Regions from separate parts of the Streptomyces sp. SP17BM10 genome, predicted to be linked through region 1. Evidence: predicted binding sites of a transcription regulator. Region 1 holds the regulator's gene; the other holds the start of a gene.
The links. The regulator HspR, encoded in region 1, represses chaperone genes until heat shock. The targets are predictions, from matches to a motif close to TTGAGNNNNNNNNNCTCAA.
Positions count from the first base shown of each region.

Region 2: a site for HspR is predicted at 3,616-3,634, ahead of lon (endopeptidase La). Genes of this name have one in related genera too.

Region 1 is NZ_JAQYXB010000674.1:181,154-189,113, reverse strand. It holds gene dnaJ (molecular chaperone DnaJ) at 130-1,275, shown strand; gene PUR71_RS35595 (heat shock protein transcriptional repressor HspR) at 1,301-1,816, shown strand; gene PUR71_RS35590 (TrmB family transcriptional regulator) at 2,023-3,051, shown strand; gene PUR71_RS35585 (hypothetical protein) at 3,085-3,321, shown strand; gene PUR71_RS35580 (hypothetical protein) at 3,636-4,262, shown strand; gene PUR71_RS35575 (LuxR C-terminal-related transcriptional regulator) at 4,270-4,677, opposite strand; gene PUR71_RS35570 (LuxR C-terminal-related transcriptional regulator) at 4,721-5,797, opposite strand; gene PUR71_RS35565 (TDT family transporter) at 6,480-7,592, opposite strand; gene PUR71_RS35560 (LysR family transcriptional regulator) at 7,663-7,960, shown strand, end outside.
Region 2 is NZ_JAQYXB010000577.1:208,362-216,321, reverse strand. It holds gene PUR71_RS17950 (HAMP domain-containing sensor histidine kinase) at 188-1,318, opposite strand; gene PUR71_RS17945 (response regulator transcription factor) at 1,395-2,132, opposite strand; gene PUR71_RS17940 (rhomboid-like protein) at 2,703-3,512, shown strand; gene lon (endopeptidase La) at 3,657-6,053, shown strand; gene PUR71_RS17930 (GtrA family protein) at 6,147-6,710, shown strand; gene PUR71_RS17925 (ROK family transcriptional regulator) at 6,744-7,960, shown strand, end outside.

The sequences.
Region 1 (7,960 bases):
GCCGGGCTGTTGACAACGCAGTGACGATGGACATCGGGAGGTGGCGGGAGCCGTGAGCGAGCGCAGCGAGCGAACCGTTAAAAGGTGCGTGTGCCGCGGCGCGGCTGCCGAGCGGAGCGAGGTGGACGCATGAGTGGCAAGGACTTCGTCGAGAAGGACTATTACAAGGTCCTCGGCGTACCCAAGGACGTCACCGCCACCGAGATCAAGAAGACCTACCGGAAGCTGGCGCGCGAGTTCCACCCGGACGCCAACAAGGGCGACGCCAAGGCCGAGGAGCGCTTCAAGGACATCTCCGAGGCGTACGACGTCCTGTCCGACGAGAAGCGCCGCAAGGAGTACGACGAGGCCCGCAGCCTCTTCGCCAACGGCGGCTTCCGCGCCGGCGGGCCCGGCACCGGCAACTACAGCTTCGACTTCGGCGACCTCTTCAGCGGCAGCCAGGGCGGCAGCGGCGGCATCGGCGACGTCTTCGGCGGCCTCTTCAACCGCGGCGGCCGGCAGGCCCAGCCCCGGCGCGGCGCCGACGTCGAGACCGAGGTCACCCTCTCCTTCGAGGAGGCCGTCGACGGCGCGACCGTCCCGCTGCGGATGACCAGCCAGGCCCCCTGCCGCGTCTGCAACGGCACCGGCGCCAAGTCCGGCACCACCCCGCGGGTCTGCCCGACCTGCGTCGGCGCCGGCACCGTCAGCCGCGGCCAGGGCGCGTTCGCGCTCTCCGAGCCCTGCAAGGACTGCAAGGGCCGCGGCATGATCGTCGACGACCCCTGCGCCGACTGCCACGGCAGCGGCCGGGCCAGCTCCGCCCGCACCATGCAGGTCCGCATCCCGGCCGGCGTCCAGGACGCCCAGCGCATCCGGCTCAAGGGCAAGGGCGCCCAGGGCGAACGCGGCGGCCAGCCCGGCGACCTCTACGTCACCGTGCACGTCGACGCCCACCCGGTCTTCGGCCGCAAGGGCGACAACCTCACCGTCACCGTCCCGGTCACCTTCCCCGAGGCGGCGCTCGGCGGCACCATCGAGGTGCCCACACTCGGCGGCCCCGCCGTGAAGCTCAAGCTGCCCCCGGGCAGCGCCAACGGCCTCACCATGCGGGCCCGCGGCAAGGGAGCCACCCGCAAGGACGGCACCCGCGGCGACCTCCTCGTCACCGTCGAGGTCGTGGTGCCGCAGCACGTCACCGGCGACGCGCTGTCCGCCCTGGAGCAGTACCGCGAGGCCACCGCCTCCGACGACCCACGAGCCGCCCTGTTCCGGGCGGCGAAGGGAGCGTGACGACCAGATGTCCCCGATGAACCCGATGCCCCCGATGACCCCCGACGGCCCGATCGGCCCGGGCCTCGGCGAAGGCCTGCCCGGCGACGGCCGCCGCCCCCGGCGCGCCGCGGCACCGCCCCCGTACGTGCTCACCGAGGACACCCCGGTGTACGTGATCTCGGTGGCCGCCGAGCTGTCCGGCCTGCACCCGCAGACCCTGCGCCAGTACGACCGCCTCGGCCTGGTCTGCCCCGACCGCACCGCCGGCCGCGGCCGCCGCTACTCCGCCCGGGACATCCAGCAGCTGCGCGAGGTCCAGCGGCTCTCCCAGGACGAGGGCATCAACCTCGCCGGCATCAAGCGGATCATCGAGCTGGAGAACCAGGTCACCGCGCTCCAGTCGCGCATCGCCGAACTCGCCGACTCCCTGGAGGGCGCCGCCACCGCCCTCCAGCAGCGCGAAGCCGCCGTCCACGCCTCCTACCGCCGCGACCTCGTCCCCTACCAGCCCCCGACCCCCCAGTCGAGCGCCCTGGTCGTCTGGCGCCCGAAGCGCTGACTTGGCTGAACCCCGGCCCGGCCGCCGGTTCCCTCCTGTCCGGGGGGTGCCGGCGGCTTACTTGTGGTGAGAGGGTGCCCATCGAAGCGCCGCTCCGCAATGGTGGAACAATGCCCACTTCCAGATCCCGCGCCGGGATCTAGGATCACCGATGGGGCTCGGGTGCAGCCATAGGGCAGGGTTCAGTCGTCAAGAAGGAGCCGTGAATGAACGGGAGGAACGACGCCATTCCGGGTGTCAGTGCGACGGGCACTCTCTCTACCGGGGCGCACGATCTCTACCTCGCGGTAATCCGGGCGCACGGTCGGATAGCTCGCGGTGAAATCGAGGAGCACGACTACAGCCACCTGAGCGAGCTGTTGGACATCGGTCTCCTCACTCCCGACATGGATGATCCGCAGATTCTGGTCGCGGTCGATCCGCAACAGCTCGCCACCGGTCTGAGCGCCCTGTGGCAACGCCAGGCACTCGCCCTGCTGTCGCGCGCGATAGCCGTCCCCGGCGACCTTCAGGGTCTCGCGGACGCGTTTCACCGTCCGGAACCGTCCGGCGGAATTATCGAGTACGTCCGCGGCAAGGCACTGATCAGCCAACGGATCAACCACGCCGTGACCACGGCGAAAGAGGAGATACTCGCGGCCCAGCCGGGCGGCCCGCGGCCGCCGGACGTTCTGTCCCGCGTGCTCGACGACGACCTGGCCGACCTCGAACGCGGTATTGCGGTGCGGACCATCTACCATCCCAGCACCAGGTACCACGCCCCCACCCGGGACTACGTCGCGAAGATCACCGAGGCCGGCGGACGGTTCCGCACCCTCGACGAGCCGTATACCAGGCTGATCATCGTGGACCGGCAGCTGGCCGTCATCCCGGTCGCGGAGGACCTCAATCTGGCGGCCTTCATCCACGACCCCGCCGTCATCCACTTCCTCGTGCACGAGGTGTTCGAGCGGAACTGGAACCGGGGCCTGGACTTCACCGGCGGACGGACCGTGCCGCAACAGGTCGTGTCGCGGATGCGCCAGACCATCATCGACCTTCTGCTCGAAGGAACGAACCACAGGGTCATCGCCCGCCGCCTCGGCATCAGCGAACGCACCCTCGCCCGTCATCTGGCCGAGATGCGGGAGGACTACAACGTCGAATCGCTGTTCCAACTCGGTTGGGCACTGGCGCGTTCGTCACAAGAGACCGACGAATCGTCACGCCTCCCCGCCGCTTCCGGCGGCGCATAACGATTCGTCAGTCCCATTCTGTCATGTCCACTGGTGTTCGCCGTCCAAAGCGGTGCCGGACGCCTGATTCGAAGTCGCACTAACATCGACTCCAAGTCCGACATGATTGACATGGGCAGATCCATCGGCATCATGGCCGGTGACAAGCAGTCCGAAGCCCAGCACGGTAAGGACGCCCGCAGATATCGCTACCGCAGCCGTCTTGGCGACCTGACGCAGACGAGACACGCGCACACCCCAATCCTGTTCAGTGGCCTGTCAGTCGAATGAACAGGCGGCAGACAATCAAACGCTCAGATCGTGCCACACCCCGTATCTGACTGTCACCGTCGCGCCCGTGCGGAAGAGGGTGTCATCTCTCTGCCATGCAGACGGATGCCACCGTGCATCGGTGGACTGCCGACGCCGCTCGATGGACGATCAGCTGACGTCCTCACACCGCGCTGCCAAGATCTTCCCTCTCGGCTGCCGCGTCAGGACGGGCGTCGAAATAGTGATAAATCCGTCCGATTTCCCCCGCCCCAATCTCCAAGCCAGCGTCGGCGGCGAGCAACCGAGTGCCAATGCCTTCCCCCGGAGTCGACATGACCGAGCCCTACCTGCGTCACCATGACAGCCAGGCCACCGAAGGCCGGCGTGCACGTGTGTTCCTGGCCGCGCCGCTGATGCGGCTGACCGGGCCGGCCGACAGTGTGGTGACGCTCGCCAGCCGGACGCGGCTGACGACGCTTCGCACCACGCTCCTGCGCAGTGGTGCCGCCGTGTACAGCGCGCACCACAGCGACGCCTGGACCGTCGCCGGGCGGGCACCGGAGCCGCGGGTCCCGTCGGACTTCCGGGCGCTGCAGTCGGCGGACCTGGTGTTCGCCTACGTCGGCGCCCCGCTGTCGGCCGGGGTGAGCCTGGAGCTGGGCTGGGCCTCCGCGCTGCGCAAGCCGATCGTCCTCCTCGTCGACGAGGCCATCACGCACAACCCGCTGATCGCCACCATCGAGCAGGTCGCCCCCGTCCTGCCGCTGGTCTTCGACGACACCTGGTCGCAGGAAGCGCTCAACCACACCGTCGAGACCGCGCTCGACTGGGCCGGCATGGCGCTGTCCCTGCGCGAGGGCTTCTGGACCGCTCCCGGCGAGCAGTTCAACGTCCCCCGTCAGCAGCCCCCCGTGGCCGGCCGCGCCGGCTACTGGCCGTCGGGCGCCGCCACCGGCTGACCCGCGGTCATCCACCGGACCCCCCGGTCCGGGATCCCCGCATCTGCCGGCCCAGCTGGAACGGCGTCTCCGCGTCGTACAGGTCACGCAGCCGGGCGATGTGAGCGGCCACGGTCCGCTCGCTCAGCCCCATGCGGCTCGCGATCGCCCGCTGCGTGAACCCCTGCGACAGCAGTCGGCCGACCTGCTCGTGGACCGTCGGGTCGGTCGAACCGGCGGCCAGCGCCCAGTTCACGCCCTCGGCCTGCTGCCATTGCTGCCACTGCTGCTCGAACACGTCGACCGGGAAGCCCGCGGGCGGCGGGGGCGAGCTCGTCGGGGCGCAGGTGACCGCCGTGGCGGACGGCGGTGAGGTAGGGGCCCGCTCGACGGCCGTGCGCTCATCCGCCCGGCTCGCTGCGCCCGGCAGGGGCATTCGCCCCTGCGCATCCTCTGGACGGTGAGCTCGCCGCCCCCGCTCACCGGTCATCGCGGGAGCCTCGCATCAGCCAGCCGAGCTGGAAGAGGGTCTGGGCGCCGTAGCGGTCGCGCAGGCGGGAGATGTGGGCGGCGACGGTGCGTTCGCTGAGGCCGAGGCGGGTGGCGACGGCGCGCTGGGTGAGACCGCGGGCGAGCAGGCGGCCGATCCGGTCGGGGGTGCTGCGGGCGGGGCCGTGGCCGAGGGCGGCGGCGGCCTCGGCGGTGTCGGCGCGGGCCCAGTCCCGTTCGAACGCGCCGACCAGGAAGGTGATGGCGGCGGGGTCGGTGATGAAGGCGGCGGTGCTGTTGTCCTCGCTGGCGGAGATCACGGCGACGGTGCGGTCGAAGACGATGAGGCGCTGGAAGGGCTCGTCGAGGACGCGGATGAGCGAACCGTGCCGGGTGACCTCGTCGGCGTAGGCGAGGGCGGACTGGTCGGCGAACGCGACCGGCTGGTAGATGGTGCGCAGCGAACAGCCGCGCTGCAGGAGCTGGACGTCCTGGAGCCGGGCGACCTGGAGGGTGTCGGCGGGCCGGTGGCCGGGCTGGGCGGTGAGGACCTCGGCCCGGCAGTCGGAGACGAGCTGGGAGATCCGCTGGCGGATGTGGACGTGGCCCTCGACGTAGACGGCGCCGCCGGCCCGGCCGGGGCGCCGGGGCATCGCGTCGTAGGCGCGGGTGAGTCCGTCGAGGGCGCCGGGCAGGTTCTCGGCGCGGACCAGCAGCCGGGTGGCCTCGCTGCGCAGTTCGGCGCCGAGGCGGTCGGTGACGGAGCGCGGGCTGACGGCGGTGTAGCAGGCGTCCACCGCGTTGGGCATCAACAGGCCGATGTCGACGAGCTGCTGGAGGGCGGCGTGGTCGCTCTCGTGGACGCCGGTGAACGGGATCCGGCCGCCTTCGGCGAGGATCGAGAGGTAGAGCCGGCGGGCCGCGTCGTCGGGCTCGCCCGCGCCGGTGAGGGACCCGGTGCCCGCGAAGCCCCCGGTGCCCGCGAAGTTGCCCGCGAAGCCCTCGCCGCCGGTGAAGCCGGCCGCGTACTGGCCGTGGTCCGGTGCGACCGCCGGTTCCGCCGTCACGTCGAACTCTCCCTGCCGGACGCCTTCGGATGTGCCCGCCCCCGTGTCCCGCGTCCCCGTCGTCTCCGGCCGCGAGGGCCGGCGGTCACGGTACCGGGCGGCGGGGCGGACCCCTGGGACCGGGTGCCGTCGCACACCGGACGCCCAGGGGCCGCCTTGCCACGCCATGCCACGGCGCTTCCGGCGAGGCGGAGCAGCAACGCCTCGCCGGCTCCGATCCGGGGGCCATCACCACACATGGCATCCCGGCCGGCGCTCTTCCCCCCCGTTGTGCGGGGACTCGATGTCCCGCATCCACTTCTGAAGAGCAAGTCGCCACCATCGGGCCGCGGTTGCCCGGACGACTTGGCGTGGCTCCACCATCACAGCGTGACGCCCGGCGGACAAGTGTCACCCGAGTGCATGTTCTCGCAATTGCAGCTATCTGCACGGCGGCCGGGTGACGGCGGGCGGAGCGGTGGGGCGGATTCCGCTGAATTCCAAGGCCAGTCGGGTGCCTGGCGGAGGCCCGGGACCGGCCCGCTTGGCGGTGGACGGTCAGGTACGACCTGCGCGTTCCTGCACCCGGGCGGTTCCCGCAGGACGCGACCGAAGGCCCGGCTTCCGGTTCACGCACCGCACGGCCGGAGCCCGGGCTTCTGGTTCCCGAGGCGCGGGCTCCGGTCAGCTGGACGGCGGTTCCTCAGCGCGCCAGCAGCCGCCCGCGCGCCAGCCCGGCCACCGTGCCGCTCGCGGCGGCCGCCCAGGCGACGGCCAGCAACGCGAACAGCCCGACCGCGAGCCCGGTGAACCCGCCGAACCCGGTGTGGCGGGCGAGCGCAGAGGCGCCGGTGACGCAGGTGCCGACCGGGAAGGTGTACGCCCACCAGGTCATCGCGAACGGCATGCCGGCCCGCCGGGCGCGCAGGTTGGCGGTGAGCGCGACGGCCAGCCACAGCACCGCGACGCCGATCACGGCCACGCCGTACAGCTCGGCGAGGGCGGCCATGGCGGGCGCCAGCGCGGGGAGCACCGGGCGGGCGGCGTCGGCGAGCTGGTGGACGGCGGTGACGGACTGGCCGAGCGGCCCGAGCAGCAGGAACAGCGCGGGGGTGAGCACGAGGGCCGGCACCTTGCTGTGGAAGAGCCCGGTGAACACCACCGGCAGCAGTACCAGGGTGGCCAGCAGCCCGATGCCGAACAGCGACCAGCAGCCGTACACCATGGCCTGCTGCGGGAGGCCGGCCGGCAGGTGCGGGACGAGCGCGGGGCCGGTGGCCGCGGCGACCAGCGGGGCGACGACGGGCAGCAGCCAGGTCGGGTTGGCCTCCAGAGCGGAGAGCCGGTGCCGGGTGATCATCAGATAGGGGATGCCGCCGGCGACGGCGAGCGCGTAGACGGTGCCGGCGGTCCACAGCACGGCGTCGATCACGACGGCCGGCCCGGTGCCGATCACCTTCGAGCCGAGCAGCAGCGTGCCGAGGCCGACCGCCAGCAGGGCCATCGGGGGGCAGCCGTAGAAGACGGCGGTGGCCGGGTCGTCCAGCAGCTGGGTGCGGGCCGCCTCACGGTGCCGGGTGAGGTGCACCAGCCGCGCGCCGCCGAGCACCAGCAGGGCCGCCAGGCCGAGCGCCCACATCACCTCCCCGAAGGCGACCAGCCCCGGCGCTCGCACCGGCAGGACGGCGGCGCCGTTGCCGAGGATCGCGGTGCCCATGACGGCGGCGTACCAGTTGGGGCCGAGCTGGGCGAGGTCGAACCGGGGGCGGGCGACGGAGGGACGGGTGAGCGGGCGGACATCGGCCAAGGTGGACATGGGACCACCGTCGCCCCGCTGGGCCGCGGCCGGTAGCGCCCGGCGCTCTATGAGGACATAGCCTGAACCTATGGCCCTCTCCCCGCACGTCCCCGAACTCGGCGCCCTGGAGCTGCTGCTCGCGGTGGCCCGGCTGGGCAGCGTCGGCCGGGCGGCGGCCGAGCTGGGCGTCAGCCAGCCGACCGCGAGCGCCCGGATCAAGGGCATGGAGCGGCAGATCGGCGTCCCGCTGCTGGAGCGCTCCACCCGGGGCAGCCGGCCGACCGAGGCGGGCCGGCTGGTGGTGGAGTGGGCCCGGCACGTGGTGGAGGCGGCGCAGGCGCTGGACGCCGGGATCGACGCGCTGCGCGGGCGGCGGGACGCCAAGC
Region 2 (7,960 bases), on a different contig from region 1:
ATCTGAGGGGAACCGACCAGGCTTGACTGCCCCGCAAATCAGGATGAAAACGGACATACCACCGGTCGAATCTTCGAACGATCTTCGTGTACGTCTGTGTCGGATCTGTGACACAAACCCCACTCCGTGCCCTTCGCTCCCCCTTGGGGGATCGCACGAGACGCTCGTGCGGGCCCGCCGGAAGGGGTCAGCGCTGGCCGGGCAGCCGGACCTCGATCCGGCAGCCGCGCGGCGACTCCGCGACCGCGATCCGCCCGCCGTGCAGGTCCACCGCCCAGCGGGCGATGGCCAGGCCGAGGCCGGTGCCGCCGTCGGAGCCCGGCCCCTGGGCGGTGGCCGTGCCGCTGCGGCTGAACCGCTCGAACACCCGGTTGCGGTCGGCCGGCGGGATGCCGGGCCCCTCGTCCTCGACCTCCAGCAGCAGGCCGCCGGGCTCGCCGTCGGGCCGGGCGCGGACCGTCACGGTGCCGCCGGGCGGGGAGTGCTTGCAGGCGTTGTCGACCAGGTTGGCGACCACCTGGTGGAGGCGTTCGGGGTCCGCGACGCCGGTCAGGCCGGCCGGGCTGACCTCCAACGCGAGCCGGACGTCCCCGCGCCGGGAGAAGGCCCCGCCCGCCGTCGCGCCGTCCACCGTGACGCCGCGCAGCACGCCGTCGAGGAACTCACGCACCTCGAAGGGGCGGGCGTCGAGGTCGACCACGCCGTCGTCGATCTTGGAGAGGTCGAGCAGGTGGGTGACGAGGCGGCCGAGCCGCTCGGTCTGCTCCAGGGCCGCTTCGAGGGTCGCCGGATTGGGCTGCACCACGCCGTCGACCACGTTCTCCAGCACGGCGCGCAGCGCGGCGATGGGCGTGCGCAGCTCGTGCGAGACGTTGGCGACCAGCTCCCGCCGGTGGCGGTCGGCGGCCTCCAGGTCGGCGGCCATCTGGTTGAAGGTGGCGGCCAGCTCGCCGATCTCGTCGCGCGAGCTCACCTCGACCCGGCGGCTGTAGTCACCGGAGGCCATCGCGCGGGCGGCCGCGGTCATCTCGCGCAGCGGGGCGGTGAGTCCGTGCGCGAGGAACTGCATGAAGAGCAGCGACGCGATCATCGAGAAGATCATGATGATGCGGATCTGCGTCTCGGACTTCATCGCCACGACGACCATGCCGCTGGCGAGGAAGACGGAGACGATCACGAGCAGCGTGAGCTTGCCCTTGATCGACCGGACGGGGTCGAGCGGACGGATGTCGGCCCAGACCCGGCGGGCGGCGCGCGCGGCGAGGGTCTGCGACCGGGTGCCGTCGGCGTCGCCGTTGCGTTGCTGTGGAAAGGTCATTGGTCCCTGTCGTCCCCCGCGTGGGTACGGCGGTTCGGGACACGGGCCCCCCGGAGGCCCGATGCCCGAGGCGCCGCTAGGAGAGCGGGGCCTCCAGCGCGTAGCCGACACCGTGGACGGTGCGGATCCAGCTGGCGCCGATCTTCCGGCGCAGCGCCTTGACGTGGCTGTCGACGGTGCGGGTGCCGGACGCGTCGGTCCAGTCCCACACCTCGGCCAGCAGCTGCTCGCGGGTGAGCACGGCGCGCGGCTGGGCGGCCAGGCAGGCGAGCAGGTCGAACTCGGTGGGCGTCAGGTGGACGTCGCCCGAGGCGAGCCGCACCCGGCGCTGCACGTGGTCGATCTCCAGCTCGCCGAAGCGCAGCGAGCCGAGCGCGGGCGTGCGGGCGGCCTGCTGGGCGCGCTCGACGCGGCGCAGCAGCACGTTGACCCGGGCGGCCAGTTCGCGCATGGAGAAGGGCTTGGTCATGTAGTCGTCGGCACCGACGCCGAGGCCGACCAGCAGGTCCGTCTCGTCGTCGCGCGCGGTCAGCATCAGTACCGGCACCGGTCGCTGGGCCTGGATCCGGCGGCACACTTCGAGGCCGTCGAAGCCGGGCAGCATGATGTCGAGGACGACCAGGTCCGGCTGCCAGGTGTGGAAGCCGTCGACCGCGCCGGGGCCGTCGTGGGCCACGGCGACCTTGAAGCCCTCCGCGCCCAGCCGGGCCGCGATCGACTCGGCGATCGTGGGCTCGTCCTCCACCACCAGCACTCTGCGCTGGCTGCTCACCGTGCCGCCGCTGTTGCTGTTGTCCTGCTGAATCTCTGTCACGGTCACGCCACCGCCCCCAGGGCTGCGGGCCGGCCACCTGTGGGGATGGCGGGGCTCCGCTTCGTAGTCTTGTTCCGTCGTGGACTGTGTGCCGGGTCCGCCGTCCCGTCGCGTGCGCGGATCGGAGGGCGGAGGTCGGCCACCCGCTTCTCCCGCGCACTTCGCAGCGTACGGACAGCGGGTGCCTCCCGGCAGGTGGACCGGACGTTTCCGGCCCGTTGGGCCGGTTCCGGCCCGCTCTCGGACCCACTCACGAGTGGGCACGGGCCGATACCTTACCCGGCGTTTTTTCACTGCGTAACGGTACGTATGCAGTCGAATTGAGGCCAAGTCGCCGGTCAGGGCCGCTACTGACGGGTCAAATGGAAGTAGGTATGGACCAATACCGGATTCCGACCGGCCGGCCGGTCCACCGGTCTTCACGGGCTTTTCTCAGCTGGCTCTCAGAACCTCGACGTAACGTGATCACGACAACGCCCCGCGGGAGGGATTGCGGGCGCACGCCGGTACGTTGGTTCCCCCGGGCGGGAACCGGGGGACCGGTGGCTGCGGGCGTGGAGCGGAGGCGGCATGGCTGGACTGCGGCGCGGTGGCGGACCGGTGGGGCCGCGCCCGGGACCGTGCCCGCCGTGGGCCGCGCCGCCGTACGGGATGCTCCGGCTCGGGCTGCGCACCGGGGTGGCGCAGTGGCTGCTGGACCGGGTGCCGACGCCCCGGCGCAACCCTTTCGCCCTCGGATATCTCGCCGTGGTGGGCGCCACCACGACCTTTGCCGAACTCGCGGATCCTGATCTCGTCCTGCGCCTGCAGGAGGCCTCCAGTTCGGACGGCCACAATCTTTTGCACCACCCATTGCGGGCGCTGCTGCTGAGCGGTTTCTGGGTGGCCGGCGAGGTGTGGATGCCCTACCTCTGGGGATTCGCCTTCACCGTCGCGCCGCTGGAGCGCCGGGTCGGGTCCCGGCGGGCGGCGGCGGTATTCGCGATCGGGCACGTGACGGCCACGCTGCTGTCCCAGGCGGTGGTGATCACTGCCGTGGAGACCGGGCGGCTGGAGTCCGCGGCGATGGACTACCTGGACATCGGGGTCAGCTACGGCGTGCTGGTCAGCCTCGGCGCGCTCGCCGGGCTGCTCCCCTGGCGCGGGCGGCTCTTGGCGCTGGGCGGCGCGGCGGCGCTGATCGCCGAGCAGGTCCTCACCGAGAACGACCTGGTCACCGCGGTGGGACACCCGGTGGCGGTGCTGACCGGCGTGGCGCTGTGGCGCTGGCTGCGCCGCGGCCCCCGGCGCGGGCCGCGGCCGCTGCGCGCGGAGGCGCCGGAGGCCGGTGCCGGGCCGGCCGCGGCGGCCGGCGGAGCCCCGGTCTTGGACGTCCGTTAACTCGTTCGGGGGTTTTTGACGACCTTCCCGCCGCCCTATCTGGGCCGCTTTTCCGTTCGCTCACAGCGAACAACGGCCGGGGAACATCCGGCGCCCGTGAAGCCTTAGTCAGGTCGACTCAAGTTCACTGACCGGGGAGAGATCATGGCATCGACGTCCACACCGCTCACCCTGCCCGTGCTGCCGCTCGACGACGAGGTCGTCCTGCCGGGCATGGTCGTCCCGCTGGACCTGAAGGACACCGAGGTGCGCGCCGCCGTGGAGGCCGCCCGCGCGGCGGCCGGCGGCGCCGGCAAGCCGCAGGTCCTGCTGGTCCCGCGGGTGGACGGCTCGTACGCGGCGGTCGGCACGCTGGCCGCCGTCGAGCAGGTCGGCCGGCTGGCCGACGGCGACCCGGCGGCGCTGGTGCGCGCCGTGCGGCGGGTCCGGATCGGGGCCGGCACCACCGGTCCCGGCGCCGCCCTGTGGGTCGAGACCACGCCGTTCCGGGAGTCCTCGGTCGGCATGCCGGTGGCCGGCCGGGCCGCCGAGCTGGTCAAGGAGTACAAGGCGCTGTCCACCCAGTGGCTGCGCCGGCGCGGCGCCTGGCAGATCGTCGACCGGGTGGCCCAGATCGAGGGCGTCGGCGAGCTCGCCGACAACATCGGCTACGCACCCTTCGCCACCGCCGAGCAGAAGCTCAAGGTGCTGCTGGAGGCCGACCAGGTCGCCCGCCTGGAGTACGCGCTGACGCTGCTGCGCGACCACCTCGCCGAGGAGGAGGTCAACGACACCATCCGCAAGGACGTCGAGGAGGGCGTGGCCAGGCAGCAGAAGGAGTTCCTGCTCCGCCGCCAGCTGGAGGCCGTCCGCAAGGAGCTGGCCGAGCTCAACGGCGACCCGGCCGACGAGGAGGGCGACTACCGCGCCCGCGTCGAGGCGGCCGACCTGCCCGCGGGCGTCCGCGAGGCCGCGCTCAAGGAGGTCGACAAGCTGGAGCGCGCCTCCGACCAGTCCCCCGAGGGCTCGTGGATCCGCACCTGGCTGGACACCGTCCTGGAGCTGCCGTGGAACGAGCGCACCGAGGACGCGTACGACATCGCCGGCGCCCGCGCGGTGCTGGACGCCGACCACGCCGGCCTCGGCGACGTGAAGGACCGCATCGTCGAGTACCTCGCCGTGCGCAAGCGCCGCTCCGAGCAGGGGCTCGGGCTGGTCGGCGGGCGCCGAGGGGGCGCCGTGCTGGCCCTGGTCGGGCCGCCCGGGGTCGGCAAGACCTCGCTCGGCGAGTCGGTGGCCCGCGCGATGGGCCGCACGTTCGTCCGGGTCGCGCTCGGCGGCGTCCGCGACGAGGCCGAGATCCGCGGCCACCGGCGCACCTACGTCGGCGCGCTGCCCGGCCGCCTGGTCCGGGCGATCAAGGAGGCCGGCTCGATGAACCCGGTCGTCCTGCTCGACGAGATCGACAAGGTCGGCTCCGACTACCGGGGCGACCCGGCCGCCGCCCTGCTGGAGGTGCTGGACCCGGCGCAGAACCACACGTTCCGCGACCACTACCTCGAGGTCGAGCTCGACCTCTCCGACGTCGTCTTCCTCGCCACCGCCAACGTGCTGGAAGCGATCCCCGAGCCGTTGCTCGACCGGATGGAGCTCGTCCGGCTCGACGGCTACACCGAGGACGAGAAGGTCGTCATCGCCCGCGACCACCTGCTCCCGCGCCAGCTGGAGCGGGCCGGGCTCGGCGGCGAGCAGGTGAGCGTCGAGGAGTCGGCGCTGCGCAGGCTCGCCGGGGAGTACACCCGCGAGGCCGGCGTGCGGAACCTGGAGCGCTCGATCGCCCGGGTCCTGCGCAAGATCGCCGCGCAGACCGAGCTCGGCCAGCGCGAGCTGCCCGCCGTGATCGGCGCGGAGGACCTGCGCGCCCTGATCGGCCGCCCGCACCACGTGCCGGAGGCCGCCCAGGAGCCGGCCGAGCGGCGCACCGCCGTCCCCGGCGTGGCCACCGGCCTCGCGGTGACGGGCGCCGGCGGCGACGTCCTCTACATCGAGGCCTCGCTCGCCGACGCCGAGACGGGCGGCACCGGGGTGACCCTGACCGGGCAGCTGGGCGACGTCATGAAGGAGTCCGCGCACATCGCGCTCTCCTTCCTGCGCTCGCGCGGTGCCGAGCTGGAGCTGCCCGTCACCTCGCTGCGCGACCGCGGCGTGCACCTGCACGTCCCGGCCGGGGCCGTCCCCAAGGACGGGCCGAGCGCCGGCATCACCATGACCACCGCGCTCGCCTCGCTGCTCTCCGGCCGCAAGGTGCGCCCGGACGTGGCGATGACGGGCGAGGTGTCGCTGACCGGGCGGGTGCTGCCGATCGGCGGGGTGAAGCAGAAGCTGCTCGCCGCCGACCGGGCCGGGGTCACCACGGTGATCATCCCCAAGCGCAACGAGGCCGACCTGGACGACGTCCCGGCCGAGGTGCTGGAGCGGCTGACCGTGCACCCCGTGGCGGACGTCCGTGAGGTGCTCAAGCTGGCCCTGGAGCCGGCCGAGGTCCTCGTCGCCGCAGCCTGACGCGGGTTCACGGCCGGGGTCGGAGCAGCAGCGCTGCTCCGACCCCGGCCGTTTTGACGAGGGGACGGCGCAGCCGCGTGCGAGACTGCGAAGATGCCGTCCCCCACTCAGCGCGCCCTGGCCCGGGTGCCGGCGCGGCTGCGCCCGTTCCTGCTGCGCCACCGCAGGCTGGTGAAGTTCCTGCTGGTCGGCGGCAGCTGCTTCGCGCTCACCACGGTGATCAACTTCGAGCTGAAGTTCACCGTCCTGGAGCACAAGCCGGTGGTCGCCCTGACCATCGCGACCGTCATCGCCACCGCCGTCTCCTACGTGCTGAACCGCCGCTGGGCCTTCCGGGCCCAGGGGCAGCGGCGCGAGGCGGTGCTGTTCTTCCTGGTCAGCGCGGTGGCGATCGCCGTCAACGACGTGCCGCTGGCGCTCTCGCGGTACGTCCTGGACCTGCGCGAGCCGTACGTCGGCGCCTTCACCCAGGAGGTCGCGGACTTCCTCAGCGGCATGGTCGTCGGCACCTTCGTGGCGATGCTCTTCCGCTTCTGGGCGATGCAGCGCTGGGTGTTCACCCGCCTCGCCGAGCCCGTCGTCACCGGGACGCAGCCGCCCCTCGAACCCGGTTACGCTGCACACGAGACGTCCCGGGAGGTGCCCGGGGCGCCGTGAGGCCGGGTGACCGCCAGGGAGCGGGGTGGGCGCATGCGTGAACCGGACGGCGTCCGGAGCGGACCCGCCAGCCAGCAGGGCATGCGTCGGGCCAACCTGGCGCTGGTGCTCGGCGTGATCGCGCGGGCCCCGCGCTCCCGCGCCGAGGTCGCCGCGGAGACCGGCCTCACCCGGGCGGCGGTCTCCTCGCTCGCCGAGGAGCTGATCGCCGGCGGCCTGGTCGTCGAGGAGGGCCCGGCCGCGCCGAGCGGCAAGGTCGGCCGCCCCGGCACCGCGCTCGGCCTCAACCCGCACGGGCCCGGCGGCCTCGGCGCCGAGATCGGCGTCGAGCACCTCGGCGCCTGCGTCGTCGACCTGCGCGGCGGGGTCGTCTCCTGGCGCCGCCAGGAGATCCGCAACCGGGGCCGCACGCCCGCCGCCGTCATGGCCGACCTCGCCGAACTGCTGCGCCGGGCCGTCGCCGACGCGGGCCTGCGCCCGGCCGCGCTCTCGCTCGCCGTGCCCGGCCTGGTCGGCAGCGCCGGCGGGGTGCTCCAGCGGGCCGCCAATCTCGGCTGGCGGGAGGTGCCGCTCGCCGCCGAACTGCGCCTGGCCCTGCGCGCGGCCGGTTCGGAGGACCTGGCGGAGCTCGCGATCGACGCGGACAACGAGGCCAACCTCGGCGGGCTCGCCGAACTCTGGCTGGGCGGCGGCCCGGACCACTTCCTGCACGTCTCCGCCGAGGCTGGCGTCGGCGCGGCGATCGTGATCGGGGGCCGGCTGCTGCGCGGCGCGCACGGTTACGCGGGCGAGCTCGGCCACGTGCCGGTCCGCCCGGACGGGCCGCGCTGCGCGTGCGGCGCGCACGGCTGCCTGGAGCAGTACGCGGGGGAGGCGGCGGTGCTGCGCGCGGCCGGGCTGGAGGGCGTCCGCGGCGACTGGGTGGCCCTGCTCGCCGAGCGCGCCGAGGCCGGGGACGAGGAGGTGCGCGAGGCGCTGGCGGGGGCCGGGGCGGCGCTGGGCATCGCGGCGTCCGGCGCGGTCAACCTGCTGGACCCGGCCGAGGTGGTGCTCGGCGGCGGCTACGCCCAGCTGGCGCCCTGGCTGCTGCCCTCGATGCGGGCCGAGATGGGCGCCCGGGTGACCGTCCGCCCCTGGTCGGAGGACCGGCTGACGGTCTCCCGGCTCGGGCGGCGCGGGCCGCTGCTGGGCGCCGCCGTCGGGGTGGTGCGCGCCGTCGTGGCGGACCCGGGCCGGCTCGCGGGCGGCTG